DNA from 2 places in the Kitasatospora sp. NA04385 genome. Region 2 is predicted to be linked to the other one. Evidence: predicted binding sites of a transcription regulator. Region 2 holds the regulator's gene; the other holds the start of a gene.

Region 1 (6,630 bases), 1.1 Mb from region 2:
CGCCGTCACCATGGCCCTGGAGTGCCTGTTCGACGTGGTCGGCATCGGCCTGGCAGTGCTGCTCTTCGTGGTGCTGGGCAACCCCAGCGCGGGCGGCGTCTTCCCGCCGCCGCTGCTGCCCGCGTTCTGGCGGGCGATCGGCGAGTGGATCCCGAACGGGGCCGGCACCTCCGCGGCCCGCTCGATCGCCTACCTGGACTCCACCAACCTCACCGTGCCGTTCCTGGTGCTGGCGGCCTGGGCGGTGGTCGGCGTCGGGGTGACCTTCCTCGCGGTGGCGCACACCCCGCGCTTCGGCCGCCCCATCCCTGCCGAGACGTGAGCGGCCGACGGCCCGGTGCGCGGGCGCGGGGGGCGCGGGGGCGGGGTCAGACCCGCTCGGGCTCCCGCCCCGGCTCCTGGTCCTGCCCCTGGGTGATCCGGTCGGAGAACTGGGTGAACACGAAGCGGTTCATCGCCCAGTAGCGGAACACCATCGCCACCAGGGTGCCGATGATGATGCCGCTGGCGAAGTCGGCGATCTCCTGGGTCAGGTGGCTGACGTCCGGCTCGCGCAGGTCGAACACGTACCGGGAGGCCACCAGCGGCAGGTCGTTCACGCCCACCGCCAGGGCGCTGACCACGAAGAACCCGGCCGCCTCGCGCTTGCGCCCCGCCGCGCGGAACGACCACTGCCGGTTCATCACGTACGAGACCAGCGTGGTGATCACCGTCGCGATGGTGAGCGCCAGGACCGGCTTGCTCTCCAGCACGGACATCTTCAGGGCGAAGTTGATCAGCATGGTGAGGACGAAGCAGGTTCCTCCGACCACGAGGAACTTCACCAGCTTGCGGTGCTTGACCAGGAACGGACGGTAGCGCTCCGGAATGGCGGTCAGCGCGCGCTGCGTAGGGGACGGCATGCGGGAAGTGTCCCACGGGCGCGTTTCGGCAACCACCAGGGGCCTCGGAAGTACGCGTACTCCCGGGGCCCCCGCGGTCGCCCGCGCCGGTCAGGCCGCCGCCACCAGCACCTCCGCCGGCTCCAGGGCCAGCGCCAGCACCTCGCGGACGTCCGACACCGGGTGGACCGCCAGGCGCTCCAGCACCTCGGCGGGGACGTCGTCCAGGTCCGCCTCGTTGCGCTTGGGGATGACCACCGTGGTGATCCCGGCCCGGTCCGCGGCCAGCAGCTTCTGCTTCACCCCGCCGATCGGCAGCACCCGGCCGGTCAGCGACACCTCGCCGGTCATCGCCACGTCGGTGCGCACCCGGCGGCCGGACAGCAGCGAGGCCAGCGCCGTGGTCATGGTGACGCCCGCGCTCGGGCCGTCCTTCGGCACCGCGCCGGCCGGCACGTGCAGGTGGATGCCCCGCTCGCGCAGCCCGGTCACCGGCAGCTCCAGCTCCGCGCCGCGCGAGCGCAGGTAGGAGAGCGCGATGTGCGCCGACTCCTTCATCACGTCGCCCAACTGGCCGGTCAGGGTCAGCCCGGTCGAGCCGGTCTCGGCGTCCGCCAGCGAGGCCTCGATGTAGAGGACGTCGCCGCCGGCCCCGGTGACCGCCAGGCCGGTGGCCACGCCCGGCACCGCGGTGCGCCGCTCGGCCGGCTCCTGCGCCGCCTCCGGCACGTGGTGCGGCCGGCCCAGCAGCGCCCGCAGGTCGTCCGCGCCGATCGCGGCGGGCAGCTCGCGCTCGCCCAGCTCGGTCTGCGCGGCGACCTTGCGCAGGATGCGCGCGATCGACCGCTCCAGGTTCCGGACGCCCGCCTCCCGGGTGTACTCGGCGGCCAGCCTGCGCAGCGCCGCCTCGTCCACCGCCAGCTCGTCCGCGCCCAGGCCGGCCTTGGCGAGCTGGCGCGGCAGCAGGTGGTCGCGGGCGATGGCGACCTTCTCGTCCTCGGTGTAGCCGTCCAGGCGGACCAGGTCCATCCGGTCCAGCAGCGGCTCCGGGATGGCCTCCAGCACGTTGGCGGTGGCCAGGAACACCACGTCCGAGAGGTCGAGCTCGACCTCCAGGTAGTGGTCCCGGAAGGTGTGGTTCTGCGCCGGGTCCAGCACCTCCAGCAGGGCCGCCGCCGGGTCGCCCCGGTAGTCCGAGCCGACCTTGTCGATCTCGTCCAGCAGCACCACCGGGTTCATCGTCCCGGCCTCCTTGACCGCCCGGACGATCCGGCCGGGGATCGAGCCCACGTACGTCCTGCGGTGGCCGCGGATCTCCGCCTCGTCCCGCACGCCGCCGAGTGCGACCCGGACGAAGGAGCGGCCCATCGCCTTCGCGACGGACTCGCCGAGCGAGGTCTTGCCCACCCCGGGCGGGCCGACCAGCGCCAGCACCGCTCCCCCTCGACGCCCGCCGATCTGGCCCAGCCCCTGGTCGGCCCGGCGCTTGCGCACCGCCAGGTACTCGACGATCCGGTCCTTCACGTCCGCCAGCCCGGTGTGGTCCGCGTCCAGCACGGCGCGGGCCCCGGCGATGTCGTACGCGTCCTCGGAGCGCTCGTTCCAGGGCAGCTCCAGGACGGTGTCCAGCCAGGTGCGGATCCACGAGCCCTCGGGCGACTGGTCGCTGGCGCGCTCCAGCTTGTCGACCTCCTTGAGCGCGGCCTCGCGCACCTTCTCCGGCAGCGCGGCGGCCTCGACCCGGGCCCGGTAGTCCTCCTCCTCCGTGTCGGCCTCGCCGTTCAGCTCGGCCAGCTCCTTGCGCACCGCCTCCAGCTGGCGGCGCAGCAGGAACTCCTTCTGCTGCTTGGCCACGCCCTCCTCGACGTCCTTGCGGATGGTGTCGTTGACCTCCTCCTCCGCGAGGTGCGCGCGCAGCAGGCCCAGTGCGTACTCCAGCCGGGCCGGGCGGTCCGCCTCCAGCAGCACCTTCAGCTTCTGCTCGGCGGTCGCGAACGGCGCGTAGCCGATGTTGTCGGCCAGCTCGCCGACGTCCTCGATCGCGGCCACCCGGTCGACGATCTGCCAGGCCCCGCGGCGGCGCAGCCACTGGGTGGACAGCGCCTTGTACTCCTTGACCAGCTCGGCGGCCCGGCCGGCGACCGGCAGCCCCTGGTCCGACTCCTTGAACGGCGTGGTCTCCACCCAGAGCGCGGCCCCGGGCCCGGTCGTCCCGGCCCCGATCCGCACCCGTCGGACGGCCCGGACCAGCGCCGCCGGGTCCCCGTCGGCCAGCCGGCCCACCTGCTCGACCGTCGCCAGCGCGCCCACCGCCGCGTACGACCCGTCCAGCCGCGGCACCAGCAGCACCTGCGGCTTCCCCCCGGCGTTCCCGGCCCGGGCCGCCTCCACGGCGGCCCGCACCTCGGGATCCGAGAGTTCCAGCGGAACCACCATGCCGGGGAGCACCACCTCGTCGTCGAGCGGCAGCACAGGCAGAGTGAGTGGAACGGACGTCGATGCCATGATCTCTCCCCAGTCAGTGAAGTTGAGCTGACCTGACTAAGGTTCGGCGATCGCCGATTGTTCCCCGCCCCGCGTTCACCCCGAGTGAACACGTCCCGGGCCCTTGGGGCGGGGGGGGAAGAAGAGGAGAAGAGGAGAGGAGAGGGGCTAGCCCTCGGTGGGGGCGACCCGGCTGCGGGCGCGGGCCCGGACCGGGGCCCGCCGGGGCCCGCGCGGGCCGCGGCCGCGCAGCAGCGGCCACAGGGCGACGCCCACCGCCAGCGCGGCGGGGTGGCCGACCGAGGTGACCAGGTCGGGGTCGCTGACCACCTGGTGGCCGATCAGCGCGAGCCCCGCCCCGAGGGCGACCCGGCGCCCCAGCGGGCCGAGGAGCCCGGCGAGCGCGCCCAGCGAGGCGAGCACCCCGTACGAGACGCCGATGTCCATCGCGTCCAGCAGGCCGGTCTCGGCCCGGTCGGTGGCCACCGCGGCGACCACGACGGTCTGCGAGAGCAGGGTCGCGACGACGTGCCCGGCCGCGAAGACGCCGAGGGCACGAAGTCCGCCGATGCGTCGTTCCAAGGGTGCGACGGTGAGGGCGAAGGCCCAGAAGTAGGGCATCCAGACCGGTCCGGCGACCCAGAGGCCGCTGCCGACGAGGGAGAGCGCGGGGTGGGCGAGCAGGTTGTGCGCGTCGGTGGAGGAGAGGGCCTGGAGCCGGTGCACCGTCTCCGGGTCGCCGAAGCGGGCGTAGAGCGTGGTGCCGAGCAGCAGCGCGAGGTAACCGAGTGCGAACGGGTTGGCCCGCGGGGTGGGTACCGCCCGCAGCCCGGGCCTGATCAGTCGTCGTCGCAGCTCCGCGCTGGTCATGGTGCCTCCCGAACGCCTCGTCCCGCCCACCATAAGGGGGGCGGGTGAGAGGTGTCTGAGGAACTTCTGTGAAGGCCCCTACCCGAGCACGTGCCGCTCGCACACGTACCGTTACAGCTCGCAAGTGCTCCGGGTAAGGTATCGGCCCGTGCCCGTCCGAACGGGGACCTGCCAAACCTGATGCGTCCGCCGGCGGGGCACCCACGACGGAACAGCACGACGGAAACAAGACGACTACGAGCGGAGCCCGCCGTCCCCCGACGGTCGGCCCGCGAGCCCTGGGGGCGGTGGCGTGACCGTGACAGAGATGCAGCAAGAGACGATCAGCAGTGGACCGGTGGGCACCCAGCGACGGGTGCTCGTCGTGGAGGACGAGCCGACCATCGCGGAGTCGATCGCGGCCCGGCTGGGAGCCGAGGGCTTCAAGGTGGCGGTGGCCCACGACGGCCCCGGCGCGGTGGACGGGTTCCACACCTGGCAGCCGGACCTGGTGGTGCTGGACATCATGCTGCCGGGCTTCGACGGCCTGGAGGTGTGCCGCCGGATCCAGGCGCAGCGCCCGGTGCCGGTGCTGATGCTGACTGCCCGGGACGACGAGACGGACCTGCTGGTGGGTCTGGGCGTCGGCGCGGACGACTACATGACCAAGCCGTTCTCGATGCGCGAGCTGGCGGCCCGGGTGAACGTGCTGCTGCGCCGGGTGGAGCGCGCCCAGCAGGCGGCCCGGACACCGGCGCTGGGCAGCCTGCGCTTCGGTGAACTGGAGATCGACCACGTGCAGCGCCGGGTCCGGCTGGGCTCGGGCGACGTGCACCTGACGCCGACCGAGTTCGACCTGCTGGCCTGCCTGGCCGCGCAGCCGCGCGCGGTGCTGACCCGCGAGCAGCTGCTGGCCGAGGTGTGGGACTGGACCGACGCGTCCGGCACCCGCACGGTGGACAGCCACGTGAAGGCGCTGCGCCGGAAGATCGGGGCGAGCTGGATCCGCACGGTGCACGGCGTCGGGTACGCGCTGGAGGCCCCGCTCTCCTGACCGGTCGCCGCCGGTCCGGGCCCCGCGCGGGCTCCGCTCGGCGGCCCGGCCCCCTTCGCCGGGACCTCACCGGCAGCCCACCGGGACGAGTCGCCGGGACGACTCACCGAGGACCAGTCGCAGGGACACCATGACCTTTCCGCAGCAACGCAACGGGGAAGCCGAGCCGGCTTCCCCCCGGCCCCCGCTCGCGCGCCCCCCGCTCGCGGTGCGCGCCGCGCGCCGGGTGTGGGCGGACATCCGCCCCTTCGACCCGGTCCGCTCGATCAAGGGCAAGCTGGCCCTGCTGGTGGTCGTCTCGGTGGTGCTGGCCACCGGGATGGTGGTGGTGGCGATCCGGTCGGAGACCCAGATCCGGATCATCATGATCTTCTCGCTGATCGCCTCGCTGCTGTTCATGCAGTTCCTGGCGAACGGCCTGACCGCGCCGCTGCGCGACATGACGGCGGCGGCCCGGTCGATGGCGGAGGGCGACTACAGCGGCCGGGTCGAGGTGTCCTCGCGGGACGAGATCGGCGAGCTGGCCGACACCTTCAACCGGATGGCGGGCGACCTGGAGGCCGCCGACCGGCACCGCCGCGAGCTGATCGCGAACGTCTCGCACGAGCTGCGCACCCCGATCGCGGCGCTGCGCGGCCTGCTGGAGAACGTGGTGGACGGCGTGGTGAAGCCGGACCCGAAGAACCTGGGCACCGCGCTGGAGCAGACCGAGCGGCTGGGCCGGCTGGTCACCCACCTGCTGGACCTGTCGAAGCTGGACGACGGCGTCGTCCCGCTGGACTCCCACCCGTTCCGGGTCGGCCCGTTCCTGGACGGGGTGCTGCGCGGGGTGACGGTGGACGGCGCGACGGCCGGCGGCGCGTACGACCGGCGCGGGGACGTCCGGCTGGCGCTGGACGTGCGGCCGCCGGACCTGACGGCGGTGGCGGACGCGGAGCGGCTGCACCAGGTGGTGGCCAACCTGGTGGACAACGCCTGCAAGCACTCGCCGGCCGGCGGCACCGTGACGGTGCGGGCCCGGGCGGCGGAGGGCGGCGGGCTGCTGCTGGAGGTCGAGGACCAGGGCCCGGGCATCCCGGCGGAGGACCGCGAGCGGGTCTTCGAGCGGTTCGGCCGCAGCGGTTCGCCGACCGCGCTGGGGCCGGGCAGCGACGGCGGGACGGGGCTGGGGCTGGCGATCGCACGCTGGGCGGTGGACCTGCACGGCGGCCGGATCCGGGTGGCGGAGGCGGCGGCGGGCTGCCGGATCGAGGTCACCCTCCCGGGTGAGTCGCCGGTGCCCGCCTGAGACTGTGGCGGAATCGGTACAAACCGGGGCCGGGCTGCTCGGCCGGGGTGCGCGGCCGGAGCCGCCAAGTGGTC
Region 2 (6,630 bases):
TGTTCTTGAGGGCGGTGAGCCCACGGTCATCACCAACGCCGAGGGCGCTCGGACCACGCCGTCCGTCGTCGCCTTCGCCAAGAACGGCGAGGTGCTCGTCGGCGAGGTGGCCAAGCGCCAGGCGGTCACCAACGTGGACCGCACCATCCGCTCGGTCAAGCGCCACATGGGCACCGACTGGAAGATCGGCATCGACGGCAAGGACTTCACGCCGCAGCAGATCTCCGCCTTCGTCCTGCAGAAGCTCAAGCGGGACGCCGAGTCCTACCTGGGCGAGACGGTCACCGACGCCGTCATCACCGTCCCGGCGTACTTCAACGACTCCGAGCGCCAGGCCACCAAGGAGGCCGGCGAGATCGCGGGCCTGAACGTCCTGCGCATCGTCAACGAGCCGACCGCGGCCGCCCTGGCCTACGGCCTGGACAAGGACGACCAGACCATCCTGGTCTTCGACCTCGGCGGCGGCACCTTCGACGTGTCGCTGCTGGAGATCGGCGACGGCGTGGTCGAGGTCAAGGCCACCAACGGCGACAACCACCTCGGCGGCGACGACTGGGACCAGCGGGTCGTCGACCACCTGGTGAAGGTCTTCCAGTCCGGCCACGGCGTCGACCTGTCCAAGGACAAGATGGCCGTCCAGCGCCTGCGCGAGGCCGCCGAGAAGGCCAAGATCGAGCTGTCCTCCTCCTCGGAGACCTCGATCAACCTGCCCTACATCACGGCCTCCGCCGAGGGCCCGCTGCACCTGGACGAGAAGCTCACCCGCTCCCAGTTCCAGCAGCTCACCGCCGACCTGCTGGACCGCTGCAAGGTCCCGTTCCACAACGTGATCAAGGACGCCGGCATCCAGCTGTCCGAGATCGACCACGTGGTCCTGGTCGGCGGCTCGACCCGCATGCCGGCCGTCGCCGAGCTCGTCAAGGAGCTGACCGGCGGCAAGGACGCCAACAAGGGCGTCAACCCGGACGAGGTCGTCGCCATCGGCGCCTCGCTCCAGGCCGGTGTCCTCAAGGGCGAGGTCAAGGACGTCCTGCTGCTCGACGTCACCCCGCTGTCCCTCGGCATCGAGACCAAGGGCGGCATCATGACCAAGCTGATCGAGCGCAACACCACGATCCCGACCAAGCGCTCGGAGATCTTCACCACCGCCGAGGACAACCAGCCCTCCGTCCAGATCCAGGTCTACCAGGGCGAGCGCGAGATCGCGGCGTACAACAAGAAGCTCGGCATGTTCGAGCTGACCGGCCTGCCGCCGGCCCCCCGCGGCCTGCCGCAGATCGAGGTCACCTTCGACATCGACGCCAACGGCATCATGCACGTGGCCGCGAAGGACCTCGGCACCGGCAAGGAGCAGAAGATGACCGTCACCGGCGGCTCCTCGCTGCCGAAGGACGAGGTCAACCGCATGCGCGAGGAGGCCGAGCGCTACGCGGAGGAGGACACCAAGCGCCGCGAGGCCGTCGAGACCCGCAACCAGGGCGAGCAGCTCGTCTACTCGACCGAGAAGTTCATCGCGGACAACGCGGACAAGCTCCCGGCCGACGTCAAGACCGAGGTCGAGACCGCCATCGGCGAGCTCAAGGAGACCCTCAAGGGCGAGGACATCGCGGCCATCCGCACCGCCACCGAGAAGGTCTCCACCACCGCCCAGAAGCTCGGCGCGGCGCTGTACGCGCAGGCCGACGGCGCGGGCGCGGCGGCCGGTGCGGCCGGGGCCGGCGAGGCGGGCGCCAAGGACGACGACGTGGTGGACGCCGAGATCGTCGACGACGAGAAGCCCAAGGGCGGTGCGGCATGACGGAGAAGCCGCAGGGCGAGCAGCCCGGCGACGACTCCGCCGCCGAGGAGGCCGTGCTCAAGGCAGCCGAGGAGGCCGTCGCGGGCGCCGGTGCCGACGAGCTGGCCGCCGCCAAGCGCGAGGCCGGCGAGCGCACCGCCGACCTGCAGCGGCTCCAGGCCGAGTACCAGAACTACCGCAAGCGGGTCGAGCGGGACCGGTCCACCGTCCGCGAGATCGCCGTCTCCAACATCCTGGAGTCGCTGGTCCCGGTGCTGGACGACATCGGCCGGGCCCGCGAGCACGGCGAGGTGACGGGCGGCTTCAAGTCGGTCGCCGAGTCGCTGGAGACGGTCGTCGCCAAGCTCGGGCTGCAGCAGTTCGGCAAGGAGGGCGAGCCCTTCGACCCGACCATCCACGAGGCGCTGATGCACAGCTACTCGTCGGACGTGACGGAGGACACCTGCGTGCAGATCCTCCAGCCCGGGTACCGGATCGGCGAGCGGATCATCCGCCCGGCGATGGTCGCGGTCGCGGAGCCCCAGCCGGGCACCCAGACCACCGGCGAGCCGGACGACGACAAGGCTGACGGTTCGTCCGACAGCTGAGTAGAGTCCCCGTGCGCTGCGGAGTCGTACGTCGTCCAGTACGGCGGCCGGCTCCGCAGCGCCGTATCGAGGCGCCGCGCCGCGGCGCCGCTTCGCAACAGAACTTCGGGATTCCGGGAGGTGGCGGTCAAAGGCCATGAGCGCTAAGGACTACGTGGAGAAGGACTACTACAAGGTCCTCGGCGTGCCCAAGGACGCCACCGCCGCAGAGATCAAGAAGACCTACCGCAAGCTGGCCCGCGAGTTCCACCCGGACGCGAACAAGGGTGACACCAAGGCCGAGGAGCGGTTCAAGGACATCTCCGAGGCGTACGACGTGCTCTCCGACGAGAAGCGCCGCAAGGAGTACGACGAGGCCCGCTCGCTGTTCGCGGGCGGCGGCTTCCGCCCCGGCGGGGCGGGCGCGGCCGGCGGCTTCGACTTCGGGGACCTGTTCAACGGCGGGGGCGGCGGCAGCGGCGGCGGCATCGGCGACGTGTTCGGCGGCCTGTTCAACCGCGGCGGCCGACAGACCGCCCAGCCGCGCCGCGGGGCGGACGTCGAGACCGAGGTCACGCTGAACTTCGAGGAGGCCGTGGACGGCGCGACCGTGCCGCTGCGGATGACCTCCCAGGCCGCCTGCCGCGCCTGCGCCGGGACGGGCGCCAAGGCCGGCACCACCCCGCGGGTCTGTCCGACCTGCGTCGGCGCCGGCACCGTCAGCCGCGGCCAGGGCGCCTTCGCCCTCTCCGAGCCCTGCCGGGACTGCAAGGGCCGCGGCATGATCGTCGACGACCCGTGCACCGTCTGCCACGGCAGCGGCCGGGCCTCCTCGGCCCGCACCATGCAGGTCCGCATCCCGGCCGGGGTGCAGGACGGCCAGCGGATCAGGCTCAAGGGCAAGGGCGCCCAGGGCGAGCGCGGCGGCCAGCCCGGGGACCTCTACGTCACCGTGCACGTCGACCCGCACCCGGTGTTCGGACGCAAGGGCGACAACCTCACGGTCACGGTGCCGGTGAGCTTCCCCGAAGCCGCGCTCGGCGGCACCATCGAGGTGCCGACCCTGAACGGCCCGGCCGTGAAGCTCAAGCTGCCCCCCGGCAGCGCCAACGGCCTGACCATGCGGGCCCGCGGCAAGGGCGCCACCCGCAAAGACGGCACCCGCGGCGACCTGCTGGTCACCGTGGAGGTCACGGTGCCCACGCACGTCACCGGAGACGCGCTGACGGCACTGGAGCAGTACCGCGAGGCCACCGCCTCGGACGACCCGCGAGCCGCCCTGTTCAAGGCGGCGGAGGGAGCGTGAGATCCCGATGAGTCCCCACTCCGACAGTAGCCACGGCCCCGACGGCACCGGCCGGATCGGCCCCGGCCCCGGTCTCGGCGAGGGCCTGCCCGGCGGCGGCCGCCCCCGCGCCGCCGCCCCGCCGTACGTCCTCACCGAGGACACCCCGGTCTACGTCATCTCCGTCGCCGCCGAACTCTCCGGCCTGCACCCGCAGACCCTCCGCCAGTACGACCGCCTCGGCCTGGTCAGCCCCGACCGCACGGCCGGCCGCGGCCGCCGCTACTCCGCCCGGGACATCCAGCAGCTGCGCGAGGTCCAGCGCCTCTCCCAGGACGAGGGCATCAACCTGGCCGGTATCAAGCGCATCATCGAACTGGAGAACCAGGTCGCCGCCCTCCAGTCCCGCGTCGCCGAACTCGTCGACGCCCTGGAGGGCGCCGCCGCCACCCTCCAGCAGCGCGAGGCCGCCGTCCACGCCTCCTACCGCCGCGACCTGGTCCCCTACCAGCAGGTCCAGCAGTCCAGCGCACTGGTGGTGTGGCGGCCCAAGCGCTGAGCACCATCGGCACGACGCCGCCGGTACCTCCCGTTCGGGGGGTGCCGGCGACTCTCCGTTCCGTGAGAGAGTGCCAGCGAGCACCAGCTGGCAGGACCAGCCAGAGTAGAAAATAATCCGGCTCGGGCATCCGACTCCGGCCTAAACTCAGTCAGATGCCCGGAGCCCGTGGGGTGAACTGACAGGCCAGCGACAAGGGGTGAGGATGAGCGCGCGTGATCTCCCTGGCACGGCCTACGGTTCGAACAGCTTGTCCGCCGAAGCCCATGCGCTCTACCTCCGGATCATCAAAGATCTCGGCGGCACCGTCAAAATCGACTCGGAAATATCCGGCGCCGCACTCGACGAACTGGTTTCGCTGGGCCTGCTCGTCCACGACACCGATCACGCCGGAAATCTCGTCGCAATCGACCCCTCACAGTTGGCATCCACGCTGAGCATCCGCTGGCAACGCCAAGCATTGGACCTGCTGTCCCGCGCAGTTTCCATTCCGTCCGAACTCACCGAGCTCGCCGATGCGTTTCACTCACCAGAGCAGAGCGGCGGTGCCATCGAATACGTCCGCGGACAGGCGCTCATAAACCAGCGTCTGCAGCAGATCACTGCGGCGGGAATCACCGAGGCAGTGGCGATGCAACCCGGGGGGCCTCGCCCTCCCGAACTGCTTGCCGGGAGCCTGGAAGGCGATCTGAAATCCGTCCGCCGCGGCACGGCCATGCGAACGATCTACCACGCAAGCACCCGTTACCACCAGTCGACCCGCGACTACGTGGCGACCCTATCAGCAGAAGGCTGGCAGTTCCGCACCCTCGACGAGCCCTATACCCGGCTGATCATCATAGATCGAAAGGTCGCCGTCCTGCCGTCGGTCGAGGACATCAACAACTTCGCCACCTTCATCCATGACCAATCAGTGGTCAACTTCCTGCAGGAAGAAGTATTTGAGCGGAATTGGACCCGCGCGCTAGATTTCGACGGAGAGCGGAACGTCCCACAGGAAGTGGTTTCGCGACTCAGGCAGACAATTGTGGACCTACTCCTCGCGGGAACCAACCACCGCGTCATCGCCCGCCGCCTGGGAATCAGCGAGAGGACGCTCGCCAGGCACCTGGCGGAGATGCGAGAGGACTACAATGTCGACTCGCTCTTCCAACTGGGCTACGCCCTGGGCCGATCCGCAACGAGCACAACCGAAATCGCCGAAGAGTGACAAGGATCGACCACAGCGAGGTGCGGAGGCCCGGCATTTTCTACGCCCACAGGGAGAAAACGCCCCCGTCCAGGCACAGCACCCGCGCTCAGAACCGATCCCATCAACCCCAGTTAAGATCCAATGCGGCCAGAGTGACCGATCGATCCGCCTGGCCCGCCTGGCCCGCCTGATTCGCCCGGTCCGAAGCTGCGTCCTGGCTGAAGACCAGCGCTCCGAGCACCACCGCAACGCCACAGGCCACCGGAAGTACCGCCTTCAGGACAATCCGGCGCATGCGCGACATTATGCCCACCCCTAATTCCCCTCTCGATACAAATCCGACACCGGGCACCAAACTACCGTGCGAAGGTACCGCAAGCGTTACGCCATGTCACCCCTGGGCGCGGGGAAGGCTGTCATCTCTCTGCCAGGCGTCCAGATGACACCTCTCGAACCTGGACGAGGGGTCGCGCCGCGATGGACGATCAGTTCGCTCTCGATTGGGCTCGACAGGCTCACCACACTTGCCGATGCTCATTCAAATAGACGATCAACGCGTCACAACAGTCCGCTGAGCAGCCATTGTCCGATCCGCCTGCCAGTCCTAGCTCCCTTTGGCAGGCAAATCACCCGGAGTCGACATGAGTGAGCACCACCTGCAGCACCGCGCCGAAGGGCGTCGCGCACGGGTCTTCCTGGCCGCGCCGCTGATGCGGCTGACCGGGCCGGCGGACAGTGTGGTGACGTTGGCGAGCCGGACTCGGCTGACCACGTTGCGAAGCACGCTGCTGGACAGCGGGGCGGCGGTGTACAGCGCGCACCACAGTGACGCGTGGACGGTGGCGGGGCGGGCGCCGGAGCAGCGGGTGCCCTCCGACTTCCGGGCGATGCAGAGCGCGGACCTGGTGTTCGCCTACGTGGGCGCGCCGCTGTCGGCCGGGGTGAGCCTGGAGCTCGGCTGGGCGTCGGCGCTGCGCAAGCCGATCGTGCTGCTGGTGGACGAGGCGATCACGCACAACCCGCTGATCGCGACCATCGAGCAGGTCTCGCCGGTGCTGCCGCTGGTGTTCGACGACACCTGGTCGCAGGAGGCGCTGCACCACACCGTGGAGACCGCGCTGGACTGGGCCGGGATGGCGCTGTCGCTGCGCGGCGGCTTCTGGACCGCGCCCGGCGAGCAGTTCCCGCGTCCGCGCCGCGAGCACGCCCCGTACGGCTTCTGGTCCCCGG

What was found. Region 2 encodes HspR, which represses chaperone genes until heat shock. Its sites were predicted from a motif close to TTGAGNNNNNNNNNCTCAA; they were not measured.
Region 1: lon (endopeptidase La) is a predicted target of HspR. The motif match lies at 3,409-3,427, and genes of this name have one in related genera.

What each region holds. Positions count from the first base shown of each region.
Region 1 covers NZ_CP054919.1:5,097,412-5,104,041, reverse strand. Annotated here, with positions in the region: gene HUT16_RS22865 (ABC transporter permease) at 1-322, shown strand, start outside; gene HUT16_RS22860 (GtrA family protein) at 369-902, opposite strand; gene lon (endopeptidase La) at 993-3,386, opposite strand; gene HUT16_RS22850 (rhomboid-like protein) at 3,534-4,235, opposite strand; gene HUT16_RS22845 (response regulator transcription factor) at 4,543-5,268, shown strand; gene HUT16_RS22840 (cell wall metabolism sensor histidine kinase WalK) at 5,399-6,556, shown strand.
Region 2 covers NZ_CP054919.1:3,975,915-3,982,544, forward strand. Annotated here, with positions in the region: gene dnaK (molecular chaperone DnaK) at 1-1,798, shown strand, start outside; gene grpE (nucleotide exchange factor GrpE) at 1,795-2,385, shown strand; gene dnaJ (molecular chaperone DnaJ) at 2,522-3,670, shown strand; gene HUT16_RS17780 (heat shock protein transcriptional repressor HspR) at 3,678-4,208, shown strand; gene HUT16_RS17785 (helix-turn-helix domain-containing protein) at 4,414-5,418, shown strand; gene HUT16_RS17790 (hypothetical protein) at 5,522-5,695, opposite strand; gene HUT16_RS17795 (hypothetical protein) at 6,042-6,630, shown strand, end outside.